Regions from separate parts of the Paenibacillus sp. FSL K6-0108 genome, predicted to be linked through region 4. Evidence: a T-box and tRNA genes for the amino acid it is inferred to sense, from the RefSeq annotation. Region 4 holds a T-box; the other regions hold tRNA genes.
What was found. A T-box is a leader RNA that pairs with one kind of tRNA and senses whether it is charged. The one in region 4 lies ahead of leuS (leucine--tRNA ligase), so its partner is inferred to be a tRNA-Leu.
Positions count from the first base shown of each region.

Region 1: it encodes a tRNA-Leu, which carries the amino acid that the T-box ahead of leuS (leucine--tRNA ligase) is inferred to sense. The anticodon was not compared.
Region 2: it encodes a tRNA-Leu, which carries the amino acid that the T-box ahead of leuS (leucine--tRNA ligase) is inferred to sense. The anticodon was not compared.
Region 3: it encodes a tRNA-Leu, which carries the amino acid that the T-box ahead of leuS (leucine--tRNA ligase) is inferred to sense. The anticodon was not compared.

Region 1 covers NZ_CP150288.1:2,452,024-2,457,908, reverse strand. The annotation lists gene MHB49_RS11480 (X2-like carbohydrate binding domain-containing protein) at 51-3,968, opposite strand; tRNA gene MHB49_RS11475 (tRNA-Leu) at 4,321-4,404, opposite strand; gene pelA (pectate lyase) at 4,521-5,480, opposite strand.
Region 2 covers NZ_CP150288.1:1,757,087-1,762,971, forward strand. The annotation lists gene MHB49_RS07935 (hypothetical protein) at 1-408, opposite strand, end outside; gene MHB49_RS07940 (hypothetical protein) at 436-639, opposite strand; gene MHB49_RS07945 (urease accessory protein UreF) at 914-1,615, opposite strand; tRNA gene MHB49_RS07950 (tRNA-Leu) at 2,038-2,120, shown strand; gene MHB49_RS07955 (glutathione peroxidase) at 2,271-2,747, opposite strand; cyclic di-AMP (ydaO/yuaA leader) riboswitch at 3,114-3,289, shown strand; gene MHB49_RS07960 (hypothetical protein) at 3,407-3,805, shown strand; gene MHB49_RS07965 (HAD family hydrolase) at 3,968-4,660, shown strand; gene MHB49_RS07970 (Nramp family divalent metal transporter) at 4,811-5,885, opposite strand, start outside.
Region 3 covers NZ_CP150288.1:5,301,013-5,306,897, reverse strand. The annotation lists gene MHB49_RS24175 (DNA-entry nuclease) at 4-486, shown strand; gene MHB49_RS24170 (hypothetical protein) at 666-902, opposite strand; gene MHB49_RS24165 (hypothetical protein) at 1,110-1,559, shown strand; tRNA gene MHB49_RS24160 (tRNA-Leu) at 1,796-1,881, shown strand; gene MHB49_RS24155 (insulinase family protein) at 2,160-5,081, shown strand; gene MHB49_RS24150 (helix-turn-helix domain-containing protein) at 5,264-5,885, opposite strand, start outside.
Region 4 covers NZ_CP150288.1:5,476,711-5,482,595, reverse strand. The annotation lists gene MHB49_RS24965 (S1 RNA-binding domain-containing protein) at 1-241, shown strand, start outside; gene MHB49_RS24960 (class I SAM-dependent DNA methyltransferase) at 380-1,150, shown strand; gene MHB49_RS24955 (phosphotransferase family protein) at 1,818-2,774, shown strand; T-box leader at 2,873-3,140, shown strand; gene leuS (leucine--tRNA ligase) at 3,212-5,656, shown strand; gene comER (late competence protein ComER) at 5,637-5,885, opposite strand, start outside.

The sequences.
Region 1 (5,885 bases), 3.0 Mb from region 4:
CTTTATCATTCAGAAAAAGGGGCCAAGATGGCCCCCAATCCTAGTTAACCTTATTTCTTATTTGGCTCTTCCGCTTCCGTCCGGGGTTTTACAATCTGATCCGTAGATGCTGCTTCAATATCGCCATAGGCCCAGTGTGTGGAAGGAACATCCTTCCACTGCGGTTGCGAAACGTTCGTGAGTGGTTCTCTGCCCAAAGCTCTGTTGATTGCTACTACGGCTTCCGCTCTTGTCAGTAAGGCATTCGGTCGGAATGTTCCATCACTATAGCCTTTCAGGATGCCTAGGCTTTGCGCTTTCAAAATGGCTTCCTTGGCCCAGTGGCTGCTAATATCAGAGAATCCATTGGCTGAAGTTCCTGCATCCGGACCAAGAAGGGCTACAAGACTGGCCAACTCCGCCCGAGTTATTGACTGATTTGGCTTAAACGTGCCATCCTTGTACCCATTCATCAGCCCCATCTTGCTTACCTTGGCTATGGCGTCGGCTCCCCAATATTCAGATTTAACGTCACTGAATGCAACAGCAGATCCCTTGGCTTCTTTCTCAGATACCATGGCGATTATGGTCGCCATCTCTGCACGGGTGAGTTTGTTATCCGGCTTGAACAAACCGCCCGGATATCCTTGAATATACGCCTTATACCTTATATCCTGACCACTCTCTATTCCTGTTGTCCCGTCAGTAGTTCCGGATTCAGGAGTTGTTCCGGGCACAGAAGTGTCTGAGGGCTTGACGACTGGAGTCGATGGTCCGCCTGGATTGGATGGTGCACCCGGATTGGATGGTCCACCGGGATTCGACGGATTCGTTGGTTCACCGTTTCCATTTCCAGTAGGGACAGTAAATTTCAGCTGGTCGGCCAGCATGAGTTCACCGGATTTCTTAACAACTTTGAGTGTATGCTGGCCTTTCGCCAGTCCTGAGATGCTGTAGATCTCCTGCATCATTTTCCGACTCGGACTGTATGCGTTCACGGTTTGCTTCAATTGTCCGTCGACATAAATATCCACTTCTCCCTGCTCTGGTCCAGTAGGTGTAATTAAGCTTATTCCGGTACCTTTGAAGGTGTATTCGAAGAAATCTCCATCCGCCGTCGTAAAATGTACGTCATTGAGATAATCACCGCCGAAGGAAAAACGGAGATTCAACGTTCCCACAGGCTGGGCAGCAAGATACGTTTTGCTCAGTGTAATGTGGTCGCCACTAACCGTATAATCAGTGCCCCAAATCAGTTCATTGGGGCCGTTGGCAATGCCCTTAAAGCTCTCCGCCTGAACCAGCAGTGTGACATCAATGTCAGCCTGAGCGGAAGCTGATTTGTCAAAGCTCGCATTCACCGGATTAATCATATTTGGAAGCTCAATCTTGAGCATATCCAGCAGCATGAATCTACCCGATTTCTTGACGGCCTTCAGCGTGTGCTGCCCATCCGGTAGGCCCGATATGCTGTACAGATTCTGCTGTGCCAATCTTCCGTTGCGATACGCACTGACCGTTTCCTTGAATTGACCGTCCACATAGATATCCATATCTCCCTGAGACTGGTCTACCTCCGTGAACAGCTGGATTCCCGTTCCTCGGAAGCTATATTCAAAAGAATCACCATTCGTCTCGGTATACTGCACATCATCCTTATAGTCGCCCATCCCTCGCCCTGTGCTGCGGGACCATGAGCCATTGTACTTAATGGCCGGATCGTCGTTATTGATCAGTTCATAACGAATGCCCGTTGTATCACTGACCCGAACGGTAAGAGTTTGCGAATTACCAGCGCTGAAAGCGACCACGAAGTCTGTTGTTCCTACAGGCAGTTTGGCGAGATATTCTTTCTTGATGTTCAGTTGGTCATTGACCACCGTGTAGTCGTCTTCACTAAGCATTACTCCGTCATTTTCAATGCCAGTTAATGTATTTCCGTTCAATGAGAGCGTGACAGTAATATCCTTCTGTTGTTCTGTTGCCTTGTCAAAGTCAGCAGAAGCAGGACTAATGGTGCTGTTCTGCCCTCCTGTAGGAATTTCCATTGTTACTTTAAGTGCGTCCAGCAACATGTACTGCCCCGATTGTTTGACTACCTTCAAGGTATGCGAACCGTTAGTCAACCCAGCAGCACTATACAGCACCTGTTGGACTTCTCGTTCACCATTGGTATAAGCGCTAACCGTTTCAGGCGTTCCATCGTCGAGTGTGACAATCATGTCTCCCAGACCCTGATCCTTCTCCGTCAGCAGGTCAATGCCTGTTCCGGTAAAGGTATATTCAAAAGAATCACCGTCTCTTTCCGTAAAATGTACGTCATCTTTGTAATCCCCGAAACTTCTGCCGGTATTTGGACTCCATGAACCCTTGTATTGAATATGGCTGTCATCATCATTAATGTACACCACATCGGTAACAGCAGCCGCATCCATGGAAGCAGCATTTGCTACATTTTCTGCATTCGCTGTTGGGTCATCTCCGGCTTCCAAGTCAGCTCCCTGCTGCGTATTCATATTTGCTGGACCAGTGGTCGAGGAATCCGTAATGGCGATGCTTATATCCTGGCTGCCATCGATTTGCTCCTTGCCTCCGTTGCGCTTCCAATCCCCACTATAACGCATGCCCGTATCATCATCATTAACGGCCGATGTTCCGCTCAGTGCGGTTACTTTAAGCATCCGGGAAGCATGGGGTTCCAGCACGCCGCCACTGAATTCATGATTGAAATTCCCCAGCTCGGAATGGCTCCAGAGATCACGGACCGAAGCCGGACCTTCGAGGCCAATATCACTCCATTTGACTTTAACCTCGGCACTCCGATTGCCCAAATTGAACAGAGCTACGTTGTACGTACCATCTCCGTTATTGGCATACCAAACCTGCTGTTTGGTGTCCATGGAAACCGGATGGGCTGGACGTCCGGCCTGATTGACCGCGATAACTTCGTCATTCGTCAGCAGCTCCAGTCCATAGCTATCCAGCCTGGTCAGATCATTACCTGTATATAACGGTGCCGAAGAGATCGCCCAGAACGTTGTAGCGGTCTTCCGCTCGTCCCTGGTTAGACCATCCATCGAGCCATTCCCGACATTGAGGGAATCAAAATCGTTCCAGCCCCCCGGACCTGCATCACGCCACCAGAGGGACGCTATGGGGAATAAGCGTGAAATACTCGACCACTCCGTTAAGCCCTTACTGCTGTCATAGGCTTCAACATCCCAATCGATCCTCCAGCCGTTTGCATACTTTTTCCAAAAGTCCACGTAATTGTGGTCAAGCGCCCAGGAAAGCTCAAACCAGATATTATTTCTGTCCAGTGCTTTGGACCATGCCTCCACATCACCGCGTGCATCCCGGCTCAGGTTATTGATTCCTGATCCTGGCGTCACACTGTCGAATTTGACAAAATTGATGCCCCACTCGCCAAGAAGATCCGCGATAGAGTCAACATACTTCTGTGAGCAAGGATTCGAAAAATCAATTTTGTAAGTGTATGAATCCCAAGCATCCATTACAACGAGCGGCTTTACTGCAATATCCTGCATACGACATGCCCCACCCGTTCCATACACCTCCAGATTTTTATTGTAGGCGGTGATTGATAGTCCCGGAATGAGATAGATCCCGATCTTCTGTCCGTTATTATGGACATAATCAATGACTTCCTGAAATCCATTTGGATAAAGTACAGTACTCGGAATAGGACGGCCGTATTCATCTTCGTCACCGTTCCAGCCAGCATCAATATTAATGTATTCATATCCATGAGCTTGCAGCTTCTCGCGCATGGCGTCCGACTGCTTCTTAATACTCTCGGCCGATGTCCAGTTACCCGCCCCGTCATATACCTGCATGCTGTAACTGCTCCAACCCATATACGGCTTTTGGGCCAGGCTCTTATCTGCTGCTTGTGCCACATTGCCTGTCGTTCCCATAATCCCGAACTGCACCGCCGCAATCATGAATACCATAAAACACATTGCCATCCTTTTTCCGATTCGTTTCAAATTATCCCTACCCCCTCTGAATTTGGTCATTCAAATCCCTGTTGATAGCGCTTCCATACGAGAAGAGAATAGTGGATGAGGCATTCCCAAGATAGGTACAATTCGGTATTTTACGTACAATTAACCTGAAATACAGGGGCAAACCGTCGCAGAACAAACACTTTTCCATTTTTGGATAAATAAACAAAGATAAACTTCTTCTTTGCTCAAGTTGAAGGAATGGTTGAAAAACAGTCAGGATGAGCAACCACTCTGATCCGTAAAAAAATAAAAAAGGTTCCTAGAGTGGCAGCAATGCCATTCTAGGAACCTTTCTTCGTGTTACACATGATGCGGTCGAGAGGACTCGAACCTCCACGGGGGTTAGCCCACACGGACCTGAACCGTGCGCGTCTGCCAATTCCGCCACGACCGCGTATATCTTATCCCCGAGAAATTATATCGCGGCGACAAGAAATAATATATCATGTGCAGATAATTAGTGTCAACAAAAAAATAATTCCTCTTCTAATGTGTAAAGCTTTTTATAAATTAGATCTTGGAAGGCCAGTTGCCGTACCAGGCATACCCACCTCTTCTTTCCTTATCGATATCGCTGAGTTTGTATTTCACAACCCCATCACGTCCTACGAAAATCGGTTTATCCGTTCCAATTTCGTAGAAACGTGCCCAAATTGGCGCTGCACCTGAATCTGCAATGAGTTGGCTGTCTCCGTTTTCTCTGACATACTTGTAACCAGTAATTTTAACTTTGTTGAACCAGGCTTCTGCCGCTTTGATGGAGGCAGTAATTTTGGAGTTAGCCGGTCTAGTTTTTAAAAACTTCACAATTGTACTGCTCTCTCCAGCACTCAGAGAAGGCACTTCATAAATCCTAGCTCCTGCAGGTTTAAGGGTACTGGAATCATGCTGCTGCCCCCATGCAGTCAGTTTACCGTTTGTTACAACCTGTGTATTGAGAATAGCCTCTACACCTTTGGCAACTGATTTTTTACTGCGATCTGCAAGAGAGCTGTCGATGAATGAGAAATCTCCTTTACGTGCACCTACTTCATCCAGCATGTACATGACATTAATCATGGCATCGTCGTTGAAGGTAATGTGCTTGTGATAGCCCGAGCTCTGGTATACTTGCGGCCACCCTCCATTGGAGTACTGCATATTCAGCAAAAAGTTGATTCCTTTGATAGCAGCAGCCGAGTAGCGTGGATCATTCGTCTTTTTGAATTCCTTGGCTAATCTTCTAATTTCTGAGTATGTAGCTTTGTTATCAATCGTAGATTTGGTCCACTCGCCACTTGTTTCTTTGTAATCTTTCTTCCATCCCCCGTCAGGACGTTGATTCTTCAAAATATCAGAGATACTTGCTGTCGTTCCAGAGGCGTCTGCAGCAGATACCTTAGCAGCAGGCTGAAATACCATTCCGACAACAGAGAAAACCATTGTACATGCCATAACAAAAGATGCAAACCTTGTTTTTGCCTTCAACATAGATTAGAAACACTCCTCAATTCATTTTCTGCAAACTGTTCCCCTGCCAATCTGTCCTCCTTATATTTGTTTTTAAACTCAAACTATTTCTTTTCATCCAATAAGTGGAATGTATAAAAATGATTCTATGCAAAAATATGAATTTTGTCAATATTTGCAACAACATGTAACAAATTCTTTGGATTACCCTATAATTATCTTTTAATTGTATGTGAGAAAACCAATAAATTGTCCAATTTCTCTCCTTCTGAAACAGTAGTTACTTTTTTGTCATCTATTAGAACCCATCATTCGAGTTTTTTCTACATAATAATCTAGAATTCCGTTAACATTGAGATGATAAGAAGGGTTCAAGATCGGTTTGACATTTTCGCATTTATGCAATATAGTTTCAAAAGGTTACAA
Region 2 (5,885 bases), 3.7 Mb from region 4:
CGTGTGTGCAATCAATGCGAGATCAGACAGAAGGGATGGGTCGGCCTGAATCAATGGGGTGAGTTCCAAGCGGAACCACCGCTGTTCGTTGTGGATAGTTTGAACGGAGATGTCGTATGTATAACTGTCTTTAAAAGGTGCAGGGATACGTTTCAACTCCTGAACAATCTTCGCATTCTTTGCTTTCTCCTCGCGTAATGTCCACCGCTCTACAAGGTGGAGGTAATGAGACGGTTCAGATGCTGTTCTGGAGAGGTCTGTTCCGCTTGGTTTGGGAAGCAGCTGCCCAAGTCCTTGTTGCCAAGCGGTGTTGCAGCTGCGAATGATCCAGTTATGGTCAACAATGATAAGCTGGTGCTGCATGGACTGGAACGATAATCTCTCCAGATCGGATATTAAGTATCTCATGAAATGAGCTCCTCCTTGGCAGAAAACTTATCTTAAATCATCAGGAATTTCCAAAATGTCAGCGACCTGGTTCCTGAACCGGGTTGCTTTGCGTGTGCCGTGAATGAGATTAGACAGACGGTATGGCGGAATGCCATACTGTTCACAAAATGTCTTTTGGTCGACCTGGAGTTCGGTTAGTCGTCGTTTGATAGCCCATCCGAAAGGAGTCACAGGTTTCTTTTTGTTCAAAAGGGTTCACCCCTCGTTGGAATGTAGTGTTCAGCTGGTTATTCTTGGTGTAAAATATATGGATATGCGAGCTGTATAATTTATTATATACGTATTTGCGTCATCTAACAATTAAAAAAGACGTAAATAAGTGTATTTTAATATGTTAAATGGCGTAAATACGTTAAAAAGACAAAATAAATGACATAAAAAACACGCCGGCAATGAGGTTGCGGCGTGTTTTTTATGTTCCACAGTAGGAGGAGGGGGATTATGAAGGGAAGGTGGATAGAGATTAGGCTCTGTAAGCGTGAAGTCCTGCACCAAGCATGTGAAAGCTTGGAAATAACGTCTTCATGGACATTGAGGTTGGTTGTACCAGTCCATCCGCAGCGGAGGCGCTGACGGTATGCCATTCATGCTCCAGGTCTGCGGCCAGGCGAACCAACAGGTCCTGGGTTGTATCTGTGTTAAGAGGTATCACTTTGGAGGCTTCGGTTATGCAAGCACTCATGGCTGAATGCAGATAACCAAGGACCGCCTCCTCGACAGGGATTTCGAGGTGGTGGTTAATCCAGGCGTGAACGGTGGAGAGGCAGCCAACGGATTCATACTTAGCCAGGGTTTGTTCCAGATGGCTAAAATCAATCCATGGGTGGAGTGCGCGAGCTAGTTTAATCAGTCGTTTGCCCATGGTGGAGGCATGTTCTCTGAGGTTCACGGGGGTGCGCTGGACATGAACGAGTTTGTCGATGAGGGCTGTACGCCACGCGTCATTATGATCTGCTGCGGTGTATATACCTTTAATCGCCATACCTTCCAGACGCACAATGCTGGGGTGCAATTGACAGCGCATGAAGGATTCGAGGTCTTCAGCGCTTCGAATTGTACCTTCAGCGATATGGGCATCCATACCAAAGGAATGGGTAAACCCTCCGACCTGGATAGAGGAATCAAGCAGTTTGACGTAATCGAGCAGCTTATTCCCACGGTTCACAATCTTTCGCCTCCTACGTTCGTTAAATGTTATGTTAAATAACATTTATACTCCTTTTTGGTTCGACTTATGTTAGTAAATCCGAATTATATGATATATATATTCACATAAATATCCGCTTTTTGTCAATAGTTTCTTGGTTTTTTAAATATAAAATCTATTTAATGTTATTTTATATAACTTTATAAGTTAAGTTCTACTAAGAGGATATGAAGAGTGGTTATTATAAAGAAAGTAGGGTCATCAGCCTAATCGGATATACAAACGAGATCAAATTTAATCATATGCACTTCGTAGGAGAAAATGACGAGATTATACGATTTATGGGAGGAAAAGCGCAGTTAAAATGATATTAATAAAAATGCTTTACTTTTAAACATGAACCGGGTATAATCAATTCTGTTGCCGATTATTTACGACATGCGGTCGTGGTGGAATGGCAGACACGCTATCTTGAGGGGGTAGTGGGTGTATACCCGTGGAGGTTCGAGTCCTCTCGACCGCATCATAAGAACGATTAAGAAGAAGCTTCCCGTATGGGGAGCTTCTTTTTTTGTGTTTTTTACAGTAAAGACGGGTCCGACCAAAAAAAGGTCATCCCATTCCCCTGAATGCATGCTCATGCTGTCTGTCGGGGTCGGATGGCCTTCACTTGTTATTTAAGCAATGCTTTGATGTCTGCTTCAATTTTATCAGGTGTTGTTTGGGGAGCATACCGCTTCACAACACGACCGGTCTGATCCACAAGGAATTTGGTGAAGTTCCATTTGATGGCTTTGGAGCCGAGTACGCCCGGTGCTTCTTTGGTAAGATGCTGGAAGAGAGGATGAGCGCTTGAACCATTCACATCGATTTTCTCAAACATTGGGAAGCTGACACCATAGTTCATCTGACAGAACTCGGCAATATCGTCAGAAGAACCTTTTTCTTGTGCAAACTGGTTGCTTGGAAAACCAAGAACTTCAAATGGGGAGTCTTTAAATTTGTCCTGGAGTTCTTGCAGACCTTTGAATTGAGGTGTGAGGCCGCATTGACTTGCTGTATTCACGATAAGCAGTACTTTGTCACGATAGTTGGACATTTCGACTTCCTGACCGCGAAGGGTGTTTACTTTGTAGTCGTAGACTGACATGAAAATCGCCTCCATTTCATATTCTTCTACCTTCTATTATATTTATTACAATTAAATATTGCAAAATTAATATTGTTTTTTTATCTCAATTTAGACCTGACATGTATGATCTGTGACTGATTTACTGTTCAAATTGCGCTAAAGAGAGAATTAGAGAGCTTTGAAGAGATGGGTAGAGAATGGATGTGTTGTAAGCGCTATTATTGATGTGAAATGGCAAAAATCCGTCGATTCGTTGATCTGCGCAGACTTTACACCAATATGGCACGGGTGTATGATTCATATCGTAATTCCAATTAAATTAAATTTTACATGAAAAACGAAACAAACGATGATATCGCTCTGATTATTGAAAATAAAGGAACGATGTTTTAATCGCTGAGTTTCCATTCATTCATGGGTGGGAAACGGGGGAACCAACAGGATGAACTGTTTAGAACAGTAGGCATCCATGGGGTGAATTTTCCGGTGACAGCCGGAAATAGGGCGACTCTCGCGCCCGAATCCGTCAGCTAACCTCGTAAGCGTTAAAGGGAGAGGCAACAAGCCGTACGCTGGTTCATAGTGTCTTTTTGCTATGGATTATTGAAGAAGCGTCCGGGAGGCCTTGGTCCCCCACGCTTCTTTTTTGTTGTCTTTTCACGCCAAGGGAGGAACGAATGATGGATAAAGAGATGATCTTAGTAACTGCTCCTAATGAAGCAGGACGTAAATTTATCAAATTGCTGATGTACAAAAAAATGCCGTTTGCCGTTCTGACCAATAGTGCAGGGGAAGAGCGCAGACTCCGGAGAATCGGTGTGGAGCATGTCATTCGCATGAACACGGCTGCTGCTCAGAAATGGTTTTTGCCTCAAGGCAGTGTCGGCAATGTTTTTATTTTTGAAAATAGCTTAAACCTGACCTGTCGATATTTGCAGATCTGCCGCTCCTGGACATCCAAGTCCTTGTGTGTTATTACGGAACAAAGCCATCCCAAAGGGATCTATCGGGGAATGGGAGCAGACCGTATTGTATATTCCTTGAATGGGGAAGTGGGGTTTCTGCTTAATGGCTAGTGGCTAGTACTATTCCTGTGATTGATCCAGTGTCAGCCGCCTGTTATAATTGAAATCATATATAAACGGAAACTTGAGGAGACTCATGCATGTTGGTGGGTCTTCTTTTTTATGGTTTGGGAAATAGGGATAATTTCCTGTGGCTAACGAGGAGGAATAAGCGTGCCGGATGTACGTGGAATACAATGGTTGTTCTTTGATGTGGGGGATACACTCGTGGACGAATGGGAGCCGGTAGATGATATTATCGGTCAGTTCGTTCGTGAAGCTTGTGCGCTTGGTTATCAGGTGGAGATGCAGACGGTGCGAGAACTATTTGCTGCCTCCTACCGAAATTACGAGCAATGGCCGATGAAATTGGCTATTCGTACCCTTATCAGCGATGAGGGGCACCGGGAACAGATACAGGAGAAGCTGAAGTTCCGCAAAGAGCTTGAGCGTCCCTTCCCGTCCGCCGAGGCAGTTCTCCAGACGTTGTCGCAGCACTATAAGATTGGTATCATTGCCAATCAAAGTCCGGGAACGGAAAGTAGGCTGAATAGCTACGGCTTGCGCAAGTATGTGGATGTGCTGGCCTGTTCAGCTGAAGAAGGGGTGTCCAAGCCTGACCCTGAATTGTATGCAGTAGCGTTGAAACAGGCGGGATGTAAACCCGAGGAAGCGGTCATGATCGGCGACCGGATTGATAATGATATTATTCCGGCCAAGAAGCTGGGTATGCACACAATTCGGATTTTACAGGGTTATGGCAGGTTTCAGCCTGAGCTTGCGGATGCAGAGCGTCCAGACTGGACGATTGAATCACTGGAGGAACTTCTTCCATTGTTATTGGTTACTCAAAATTCAGACAACTGAATGAAGAGTCGTATTAAGAGCTAATCCGTATGGATTAGGCTGCTGCTCAAACTGCTCAAACATATAAAAGGCTGATCATCTCAAGGGATACGTTACTTGAGTTGATCAGCTTTTTTGAGTTAGACAAAATACAGTGTAGTTCCATTTAAACTAGAACAACAGAATGGTCTGGATAATCAGATACACATTCAGGACAACGATCACTCCGGCAATGATCCAGGAGATAATTTTGAGCCACAACTTGTTGGCAAAAGCCCCCATGCTTTTTTTGTCACTTGTAAACATGACCAGCGGAATGACCGCAAAGGGCAGCTGCAGCGACAGCACAACCTGACTCAGAATTAGAAGTTCTTCTGTTCCGTGCTCTCCGGCAATAGCTGTTACGATAACGGCCGGGATGATCGCGATCAGACGTGTAACCAGTCGACGAAGCCACGCCGGAATACGAATGTTCAGGAAACCTTCCATTACAATCTGCCCGGACAGTGTGCCGGTGAGTGTGGAGTTCTGACCTGAAGCCAGTAGAGCCACACCAAACAGGATGCTTGCAATGGTCGTACCCAGCAGAGGAGTCAACAGATGGTAAGCATCTGTAATTTCCGCAACTTGGGTCATGCCTGCACTATGGAACACGGCGGCTGACACAATCAGGATGGCTGCATTGATGAACAGAGCCAGCGTCAAAGCGATGGTTGAATCCATGGTGGAATACCGAATCGCTTCTTTTTTACCTTGAGGTGTCTGTTCAATTTGACGAGTCTGCACGATGGAAGAATGCAGGTACAGATTGTGGGGCATCACGGTTGCACCGATAATGCCGATAGCGATGTAGAGCATGGCTGGATTTTGCAAAATTTCGGCACTGGGCACAAAGCCATGCATGACACCACCCATATCCGGTTTGGCGAGAAAGAGGTCAATCCCGAAGCAGAGGGCGATGGTGGCCATCAGCACGATAACAAGCGATTCCAATGCACGAAAGCCTTTATTTTGCAGCAAAAGAATGACGAGTACATCGACAGCGGTAATAATGACGCCATATAACATGGGAATGTTGAATAGCAACTTGAGTGCGATAGCTGAACCAATAACCTCGGCAAGGTCGGTAGCTGCAATCGCCAGCTCACACAAGATCCATAACACCATAACAACAGGCATGCTGAATCGTTCGCGGCAGGCTTGCGCCAAATCCCGTCCTGTCACAATCCCGAGCTTGCCAGCAAGA
Region 3 (5,885 bases), 180 kb from region 4:
AGCATGAGTAAAAGACGCAGAAGCAGAAAGAGCAAGAGTAAACAACGATTTAAAAAGCAGATATTGACGCTGGTGGCCATGGTAATGGTAGCTCTCTATGCTTGGGTTGGGGGAGAATGGTCCTTGGATATACCATCCCCATTCGGGGGAAGCAACCGCAGTGTGGATCATACCATCACATTCCCGGCAGAACGATATCCTGAAACGGCCAATCATATCAAGACGGCGATCAAGGCAGGACATTCGGATGTATGTACCATTGATCGCAGTGGAGCTGAGAGTAATCGGGATTTGTCGCTCAAAGGGGTGCCGGTCAAAAAGGGGAAAGATCGGGATGAATGGCCGATGGCGATGTGTGCGGAAGGCGGAGCGGGTGCGGACATTCAATATATTAGTCCCAAAGACAATCGTGGTGCAGGCTCATGGGTGGGAAACCAACTTAGTACATATCCGGATGGGACACGTGTAAAGTTTGTGGTGAAATAGCGACGGGATATGGATAAAAAATTTCTTTGATACGGAAATGCGATTGGGCTTAAAAGGGCGTGGCATCGAGTAATGGCAAAAGAAAAACCAGACGTCTATGCGTCTGGTTTTGTTGTATGGAGGGTGAAATAAACACGTCTAGTTCACGTATAAAATACATAAAGAGTCCTGTTTCCTGTCTACAGATCAGCGGTACACAACTGCATTCCACTTAAATGGTGAGAGCGAATGCTTAACAAACGTGTGACTTGTTCCACTTCATCAAATGGAATCCACAGGCTTCCATGGACTGTCCGTAAGGAAAGAATGGAAGCGTCAGCTGTACGTTCCGGAAATCCGGTTACCGTTTGCCCGCTTGTATTACGAACGATGATTTGTTGATTGCGCCGAATGGCAATTTCTACCTCTTTTTTCATATGTCATTGCTCCTGGTTATGGATTATTAATTCGATATGTCAATAATTTCAATGGTTAATTTGTCTTCTTTATCTAGTCTATCAGAACTAGGTATAGATTTCCAGATCAGAAATAATATTTTACATAGGTGAAAGGACTTATGATGTACTATACGTTTTTGAAGAAGCAACCAGGGTTATATATAGGGTAAAAGGGAGGAAACGTTAATGACACAATTGCTGATCGGGCTTGTACGCACGGTGAATGAAGCCATTATCATGCTGAATAAATTGCAAGAGGAAGGCATAGCTGATAAATATTTAGGAGCGGTAGCCAAAGAACAGGTCAATCTCGAAATGGTAAGTGAGAAGACGGGTTTGCCTATGCCTCTGAAGGGGGCAGGAACAGATGGCGCACTTGGGGTACTAAAAGGGGTGCTTGCTGGTCTGGGCAAGCGGATGGATCAGACGATGTCCATTGGAAAGGCAGTACGCAAACTCGCAGGTAACGAGATTGGAAGTGAGACGGATGATCTGGTGCTTACTTTGACAGAGGCGGGGGTTGCTGAAGAAGATGCTAATTACTATGAAGATTGGCTGATGCAGGGTCATATCCTCGTAGTTGTGGAGTGCAGCGAGGAAGAGGCAGACCGAATTCGTCCTATTTTACTTTTTTAGTTTAATTTAAGGCTGATTTTAGGTTTCTTTAATGTTGGGGAGGTATTCTTATTTCACACCTCCCTTAATATAGATGGTTTAAAGAAAGTTCGGGACCGCAACTCGAACTTTCTAGGCACTGCTGGCTAACGCGAGCAGTGCCTGTTTCATTTTTTTTGGATTATTTGATTTAAGGTATTGCAAAGTTATAAATTTCATGGTAAGATATTTCTTGTCGCCAAGAAATACATACCCATGCCGGGGTGGCGGAATTGGCAGACGCACAGGACTTAAAATCCTGCGGTAGGTGACTACCGTACCGGTTCGATCCCGGTCCTCGGCATCTTAAGAAAAGATCGCATGACACTTGTTAAACAAGTTGTTCATGCGATCTTTTTTTTTGGAAATTTTATTTTTTATAATTCTCTGCTCTGCCATTTAGGCTCATAAACATTAAAAAACGATAATACATATCAGATGTCACCTGTGGGGCTGCTCATTATGAATTACCAGGAACGATGGTGTATACTATTCGTAGGCATAAATTACCTTATCTTTGAACTTGAAGAACTCAAGGATGCGAATCAAAATAAACGATTTTATGGACGGAGGACTCGACCCATGTTGAAACAGCTTAAGCCCTATAAGGTGCTGCAGGAACGCAGAATCGAAGAGTTGAAGTCAGATGCGTATCTGCTGGAACACCAGAAATCCGGAGCCAAAATTGTACTTTTGTCCAATCAGGACGACAACAAAGTATTCAGTATCGGTTTCCGTACTCCTCCTGAAGACAATACAGGTGTAGCTCACATTCTGGAACATTCCGTTTTGTGTGGCTCCAAGAAATTTCCGGCCAAGGATTCCTTCGTTGAATTGCTGAAGGGTTCTCTTAATACTTTTCTGAATGCGATGACATATCCCGATAAAACGATCTATCCGATTGCAAGCCGGAATGATCATGATTTTCATAACCTGATGGATATTTATCTGGATGCGGTACTCCACACGAATATTTATGATAATGAAAAAATATTTTTGCAGGAGGGTTGGAATTACAACCTGACTTCAGCTGAAGATGAGTTAACCTATAATGGCGTTGTATATAACGAGATGAAGGGTGCTTTTTCTTCCCCGGAACGGATTGTGCGTAGAGAAGTTCTGAATTCACTTTTCCCGGATACTACATATTCCTGTGAATCAGGCGGATTTCCCGATGCCATTCCCGATCTGACCTATCAAGGCTTGCTGGATTTCCACTCCAGATACTATCATCCGTCCAACAGCTTCATTTATTTGTATGGGGATATGGATATGGAAGAGAAATTGCAGTGGTTAGATGAGAATTATCTGAATGATTATGACCGGATTGAGATTGATTCTGCCATTCAGCTTCAACCTGTATTCGGAGAAAGAGTGGACGCAGTCAAAACATATTCTGCCGGAAGTACCGAATCCGAAGTGGATAACAGCTTTTTGACCTATAATGCGGTCATTGGAACAAGTCTGGACAAGGAATTAAACATCTCGTTTCAAATTTTGCTGTACGCACTGCTTAACGCTCCGGGAGCGGTTCTAAAGCAGGCCTTGCTGGATAAGAGCATTGCGAAGGATGTATATGGCACGTATGATGACAGCCTCTATCAGCCTGTGTTCACCGTTGGATTGAAGAAGAGCAATCTGGCGAGCAAGGACGATTTCCTGGGAACGGTAAAAGAGGTGCTGGAGCGTGTTGTGAAAGAAGGCTTTGATCCAAAAGCGCTGCTCGCAGGCATTAATTCCTATGAATTCAACCACCGGGAAGCGGATTATGGAAGAATGCCCAAAGGATTAATCTATGGCTTCTCCTCATTGCAAAGCTGGCTGTATGATGTCGATGCTCCATTTACTCATTTGGAAGCAAATGATGTATTCGCCGAGCTGAGAACGAAGATGACCGAGGGTTACTTTGAGAAGTTGATTGATACGTATTTACTGAAAAATACACATACTTCTTTCGTTGCCGTCACGCCGGATAAAGGATTGAACGCACGCAAAGAGGAAGCTCTGAAAGCGCATCTGAAATCAGTTCAGGCGGGATTGAGCCAGGAAGAGATTCAGCAGCTCATTCAGAGAACCGAGGCTCTCGCTGAGTACCAGAATGCACCTTCAACCAAGGAACAACAACAGGTGATTCCGACGTTGTCGATAGAGGATATTGAACCGAAAGCATCCACACTCTATCAGACGGTAAATCAGGTCGAAGGTACAACCATCCTGCACCATAACATCTATACCAATGGAATCGGTTATCTAAGACTGTTGTTCGACATTAAGGAAGTCCCACGCCGTTTGCTGCCGTATGTTGGATTGCTGAAAAGTGTGCTCGGTTACGTGGATACTCAAAATTTCTCATTTAATGAATTGTCGAATGAAATTCATATTCATTCCGGGGGCATTCATAGTGGAATCGGTACGTATGCAAACGCACATGAGCACCGTGATTTCAAGGCTATGTATGAATTCAACGCCAAAGTGTTGTATGACAAACTGGGATTTGCTTTTGACATGATCAAAGAAATTGTGTTTACCTCCAAATTTGATGACTCGAAGCGTTTATACGAGATTATCTCCCAGTTGAAGGGGAACCTGCAGCGTAATCTGATCAGCGGAGGGCATTCGGCAGGAATTGGCCGATCTACCTCCAAACACTCTGCTGTTGCAGACTTCCGGGAAGCGGTTAGCGGCATCGCCTTTTACCAGTGGCTTGAGGAGCTTCAGGCGAACTTTGAGGCAAGAAAAGAAGAGTTGTCGACCAGCCTCCAATCGTTGACTGGCTTTATTTTCAGACCGGAAAACCTGCTGGTAAGTTACACTGCGGATGATCAGGGATATGCGGACCTGGAGAAGCAGGTATCCGATTTGAAAGCGAAGTTGTTCACTCAAGATGTTGCCAAAGAGAAAGCGGCATTCACACCTGTATCACATAAAGAAGGATTCAGATCACCATCTGAAGTTCAATATGTCGTTCAAACAGGCAATTTTATCGATAAAGGGTATTCGTACACCGGCTCGCTCCGTGTCTTGCAAGGGATTCTCTCCCTGGATTACTTGTGGAACAACATCAGGGCAAAGGGCGGGGCATACGGCTGCATGTCAGGCTTCAGACGCAATGGAGACAGCTATGTAGCGTCGTACCGCGACCCGAATCTCGAAAAAACATACAAAGTTTATGAAGAGATGCCACAATACTTGAAGGACTTCAAAGCAGATACACGGGAAATGACGAGATATATCATTGGTGCCATTCAGGACCTGGATACGCCCAGAACGCCTCATGGCGAAGGATCATTCTCTCTGGAATGTTATCTGTCTAATATTACTGAAGCCGATCTTCAGAAAGAACGGGATGAAGTACTGGGCACCACAGAGAGTGACATCATAGATTTTGCGGAACTGATTTCTGCCATACTGGAACAGCAGCAACGCTGTGTTATCGGTAATGAAAACAAGATTGAGGACCAGAAGCAATTATTTGACGAAACCCTTGATTTGATCAAAAACTAATCCTTGAGTTGAAGGATACAACCATGCTAATGCAGAATGCTTGGCAGCAGCAAGACAGACATATTTAAATCCCAAAGGGCGCTTTTATGAGCTTTAATAGCTTATAAAAGCAGCCCTTTTCTTGTTTCAGGGGTTTCTTTTCAATTCAATTCAATCTGACTAATCCGGCTTAATATGAAGGTTTAGGTAACGGCGAGCATATTATAGATCTTTAACGTGCGCAGATCTTCTTTTGAAATTTTCAGCTCGTTATATAACTCCGGATTTTCAGGCAAAGGCGTGCGCGAGAATAACATTTTCAAGGCGATAGGCATGAAGGGGCGGAAGGAAACGCCTGCCATCAACCCCCACTTTTTCTCGGACTCCTGAAAAGAGGCCAGAATGTTAATATACAGGTTCTCCAGCGGTGTGGCCTGATTTTTCAGAATCAGCGTGGTGAGTGTGTCATAATGCTCGGTGTGACCCCAATACATATTTTCGCATTCCTGATAATTCTCAAAATTTTTGACGTTCATATACATTACGGTTCGATAACGATTGGCGTCCGACTGCGCCATCATATCAATGACACAACGGATAAGGCTGTTGTTGCGCCCGTCATAAAAGTACGAATAAAACCGCGTGGAATTTTTGAAAAAGCTGGACGGAACAGTATTCAGAAGGGGGGATGCTTGCTTAGGCTCAATATACAGCAGCTGCTCCACCTGAATGTTCAATGAATCGGCAATTTGATGCAGCGTGACCACATCAAGCGTAATATCACCACTCTCATATTTGGACAGCGTAGCTTTGCTTTTGTGAATC
Region 4 (5,885 bases):
AGAGGTTGGTCGCAATGAAGATGCAGACAAACTGCTTGCTTTCATGAAAGAGCGCCCTACAGGCGGCATGCCGTATTCGGATGCAACTCCGCCGGATATTATCAAGCAGCGCTTTGGCATCAGTAAATCCGCGTTCAAGCGTGCCTTGGGCAAACTGATGAAGGATGGTCTGGTCACTCAAAAGGAAAACTGGACCTATCTGACTGATCCTGGGTCTGAGGATCAAAACGAGGACAAGTAAGCAAACGGGTATCATGGATCAAGAATGTTCTTGATCCCACAAGTAAAGGCAGGGCAAGGCTGGGTGAACTCCGGACGCCCCTGCTTTTTCTTTTCTCAAGAGAGATTCGAAAATGAAATTGAAAGTGCGGTGCCTGACATGTCTTACCGGAAATTTGCCTATGTGTACGATGAATTAATGGAGGATATGCCTTATCCGGACTGGATAAGGTTTGCAAGAACGGCTTGGGAACGGCATGGCATGCCGAAAAGTGTGGCTGAACTGGGCTGTGGAACAGGCTCAATTACCATTCCGCTGGTGAACTCCGGCTTCGAAGTTACTGGCATCGACCTGTCAGCAGACATGTTGTCTGTTGCGCGCAGTAAAATGGAAGGAACGCCCCAGGGTCATCGTTTATATCGGGAAGGCAGTGTACGGTGGGTGCAGCAGGATATGCGGGACTGGAGAGTACCAGAGCCAGTGGATTCGGTGATATCATTCTGTGATTGCGTGAATTATCTGCTTGAAAAAGAAGATGTCGTTCGTACATTTCAACGTACTTACGAAATGTTGAAGCCAGAGGGCACGTTCCTGTTTGACGTACACCATCCGAACACCCTTATTCGATACGAGGAGGAGCAACCTTTTGTGTTGGATGAACGCTCTGTATCGTATATTTGGACCTGTGATATGGATCATGATCGGTGTGAGATTGAGCATCATCTAAGTATCTTTTCGCGTGTAGCTGAGAGCGGCAAAGATATGTACCAACGGTTTGAAGAGGTTCATGTTCAGCGTGCATATGATCCAGACTGGATGAAGCTGGAGCTGACAAAAGCCGGTTTCAGAGATGTCCGTGTATATGCTGATTTTGAATGGAAAGAGGCGGGAGACAGCGCGCAGCGTCTGTTCTATGTAGCCGTGAAATAGGATTACGATGTTGGACTGTCCTTATGATGCATAAGGGCAGTTTTACTTATGTATTTTGAATCTCGGTTCACAGCGTTATGACTGTAAGAGAAACAATAGTTTTTTTGTACCATTGGTATTGTCAGTCTAGGTAATGGAAGCCATAATAGTTGAATGGAAAGCGTTCTCTAAAGTGTATCCTCAAACCTAGGCCTTAACGGGCAAGCAAAACACCAAGATACTGTTAAAGCAGGTTACTCCTTCTCCTTGAGGACCTTCGTTTCAGCGTTATCTGTGGTCGTATTCTTACTTACGAAGGGTTTAACTTTGACGCATAGGGTGGAGGGCTAAGGAACCTGAGACGTCTTATTGAGGGGTTTGAAGCGCCTCCAGAAAGCTAAGGAACCTGAGGCGCGCTATATCGGAATTAAGGCCCGTTTTGTAGCGTTTTTTAGGAGGTTTTTAGGAAATAACGCGTCTGGAGTTCCTTAGGATTGAAAAAGAAGGTCTGGTAGCCAAATAAGACCTCCTCAGTTCCTTAGAAAAACGTTTGCCACTTGCTAGGATAAATTACGGGTACTTCAAGGCTTGTTGGACAAGGGAAGCCATGCTGGGTTTGCCATATTGGAGTTTGAAGATTACATCCTTTTAAAATTAATCCTAAATTAAAAGCCAGGTGGGGTGCCAAATGGAAAGTACATATAAAACAAGGCTGACTACAGAACAGTTAGATGGGATTGTGCAGCAGCATTTTAACACAGGTATCAAGGAATACAAAGAGATGACCGACGGTTGGGCAAATCACGCTTATTTTATCACTAAGGACGACGGGCAGAAGGTTGTTCTCAAAATAGCTCCTTCTAATGGAGTTAAGCTGATGCGCTGTGAGCAGCATGTCATGGTTGCTGAGGTTGAAGCATTACGACTTGTGGCAGAGCTTCAGGATGTACCTGTTCCGGGGGTACTGGTTTATGATCCATCGCTCAGCCTGGTTCCGGCAGAATATTTTATTATGGAGTACATGCCAGGAAAGCCGTATAACAAAGTCAAGGATCAGTACAGTGCAGAAGAGCAGGAAGCCATTGAGCAGCAGTTGGGTGCATACAATCGTCGGATCAATGAAATTAAAGGGGAGAGGTTTGGTTACTTTTCCTCAAAGAAACCGCACTATAAGACGTGGAAAGAAGCTTTCCTGAACTTAATGGATGATATGCTCGCAGACAGCAAAGCAGCAGGTGTGGAACTTTCGATCTCTTACGAGGAGCTGGAGCATTTAATTCTGGAAAAATCGAATGTGCTGGATGATGTCCGAGAGCCTGTGCTTGTGCATTGGGATTTGTGGGATGGGAATGTATTTGTGGAGGCTGGGCAAATCACGGCCATTATCGATTTCGAACGGTCCCTCTGGGCAGATCCTCTGATGGAGCACTACTTCAGTCATTTTAATAACACACCGGGTTTCCTCAAAGGCTATGGTAGAGCAGTTACAACAGATAGTGAACGGCAAAAAAGAAGTTTATATGATCTGTACTTTGATCTGGCGCTGAGAATTGAATGCCCGTATCGTCAATACGATAACAAGGAACACATTCAGTGGACGATTGATAACCTGGAAGAAGGAATCAAGAGATTCCAGTTGTCTTGATGTGCATACTGATGAATAGCATGGTTTATAGCCAACAAACAGTGTAATATTGACTTTAATGCTGCTTTTTTATATAATGTTCCCGATCATATCGTATACATATTTCGATGATAAGGAACAGTAGTGAGTCCTGTACATGACAGAGAGCCGGCGATTGGTGCAAGTCGGTTGACAGTATTTCACGAACTCGCCTTGGAGAAATGCGGTGATTACACCTTCTTGCAACCGACCGAAGTAACATACAGGTTCAGGAATGGAAATCCGCATCGGTTAACCGCCGTTACAGGTCCAAAGGGAGTGGATGACGAAGCACGATCGTCCGCTAACTAGGGTGGTACCACGGGAATTCAACCTCTCGTCCCTAGCGCTGCAAACGCTACGGGATGCTGAGGTTTTTTTGTTGCAATAAATGCGAATAACCAGAGGAGGAAGAATAGATGAGTGAGAATCAACAGCCAAAACACGGCTACAAGCCACAAGTCATGGAGAAAAGCTGGCAGCAGTACTGGGATGACAATAAAACGTTTAAAACGGGTGAGGACCCGGCTAAACCGAAGTTTTATGCACTGGATATGTTCCCGTATCCATCCGGTTCAGGTCTGCACGTAGGTCACCCGGAAGGATACACGGCAACGGATATCGTATCCCGTTTCAAACGTATGCGTGGTTACAATGTATTGCATCCAATGGGCTGGGACGCTTTCGGCCTGCCTGCTGAGCAGCATGCATTGGATACGGGTGAGCATCCACGACATATTACATTCCGCAATATTGACAATTTCCGTCGTCAGATCAAATCACTTGGGTTCTCCTATGACTGGGATCGGGAGATCAGCACAACAGACCCTGAATACTACAAATGGACGCAATGGATCTTCATCCAGTTGTACAACAAGGGCCTGGCTTATGTAGATGAAGTACCTGTGAACTGGTGCGAAGCTCTGGGCACTGTACTGGCGAACGAAGAGGTTATCGACGGCAAGAGTGAGCGTGGTGGACATCCGGTCGTTCGTAAACCGATGCGGCAATGGGTATTGAAAATTACAGAATATGCAGAGCGTTTGCTGGAAGACCTGGAAGAGTTGGACTGGTCGGAAAGCATCAAGGATATGCAGCGCAACTGGATCGGCAAATCAACCGGGGCGGAAGTTACTTTTGCCATTGAGGGTCACGAAGAAGTCATCAAGGTATTTACGACACGTGCAGATACGTTGTTCGGCGCAAGTTATGCTGTATTGGCACCTGAGCATGAACTGGTGGAAGTCATTACAACAGAAGGACAACGTGAGGCAATTAAGGCATATCAGGAGCAGGCTGCTCGCAAGAGTGATCTGGAACGCACTGATCTGGCCAAAGACAAAACGGGTGTATTCACAGGAACTTATGCAATTAATCCGGTCAACGGAGCGAAGGTACCAATCTGGATTGCCGATTATGTTCTGGCTGGATACGGCACAGGGGCGATCATGGCCGTTCCGGGACATGACGCTCGTGACTGGGAGTTTGCAAAACAGTTTGGCCTGGACATCATTGAAGTTGTGCAGGGTGGCGACGTAACACAAGAAGCATATTCCGGGGACGGACCTCATGTGAACTCCGATTTCCTGAACGGATTGAACAACGAAGAAGCGATTGCCAAGATGATTGCTTGGTTGGAAGAGAACGGTAAGGGACAAGGCAAAACGACCTACCGCCTGCGTGACTGGTTGTTTAGCCGTCAGCGTTACTGGGGTGAGCCAATTCCGATTCTGCATCTGGAAGACGGAACGATGAAGACGGTGCCGGAAGATCAACTGCCTTTGCTGTTGCCGGATATTGACCAGATCAAACCTTCAGGCACTGGAGAATCCCCACTGGCGAATGTAACGGAATGGGTGAACACCGTAGATCCGGAAACGGGAATGAAAGCACGTCGCGAGACGAACACGATGCCTCAATGGGCCGGTAGCTGCTGGTATTACCTGCGCTTTATTGATCCGCATAATGACAAGGAACTGATCTCGCAGGAGAAACAGCAGCAGTGGCTGCCGGTTGATCTGTACATCGGGGGAGCAGAGCACGCGGTGCTTCACTTGCTGTACGCTCGTTTCTGGCATAAAGTGCTGTATGATCTGGGTGTGGTGCATACCAAAGAGCCGTTCCACAAATTGGTCAACCAAGGTATGATTCTGGGAACCAACAATGAGAAGATGAGTAAATCTCGCGGTAATGTTATTAATCCGGATGAGATCGTCAATGAGTTCGGTGCAGATACATTGCGTCTGTACGAAATGTTCATGGGACCTTTGGAAGCAACAAAACCGTGGAACGCTAACGGGGTTGAGGGCATGCATCGTTTCCTGTCACGTGTATGGCGTCTGTTCATCAATGAAGATACAGGTGCAATCAATGACAAGATTACAGCAGATGGTGGTACGGATGAGTTCAAACGGACGGCTCACAAAACCATCAAAAAAGTTACAGAGGATCTGGAACATCTGCGTTTCAACACTGCGATCAGCCAGTTGATGATTTTCATCAACGATGCATACAAAGCAGATACACTGCCTCGTGAAGCCATGGAGAACTTTGTACAGCTGTTGTCACCGCTGGCACCGCATATGGCGGAGGAGCTGTGGAGCCGTCTCGGTCATGAAGGTGGAATCTCTTACGTGGCTTGGCCTGAGTATGATGAGTCCATGACAGTAGATGCGGAAGTGGAGATTGTTGTTCAAGTGAATGGCAAAATTGTAACCCGTGCTACGATCGCGAAGGATCTGGACGCACAGGGTATGCAGGACTTTACGATGGAGCTGGCACCTGTGAAACAGGCACTGGAAGGCAAGACCATTCGCAAGGTCATTGCCGTTCCAGGCAAACTCGTTAATATTGTTGCCGGTTAATTTCACCGGCTTTGAATAGTTCATCCAGCTTCAACAAATCTTCATCATATTTGTCATGAGTCGTCTCGATCAGGCTGTCAAAAACACCATTCAGATTCACTTTCAGCAGGGCAAGCGCTTGTGCGGTGATGCCGCCAGGTACAGCCACGCGAGCCTGAAGCTCTTGAGGGGTGTAACCTCCTTCGGTGAGAAGCTTGCCTGTTCCCAGGAGCATCTCGCCGGCAAGAGC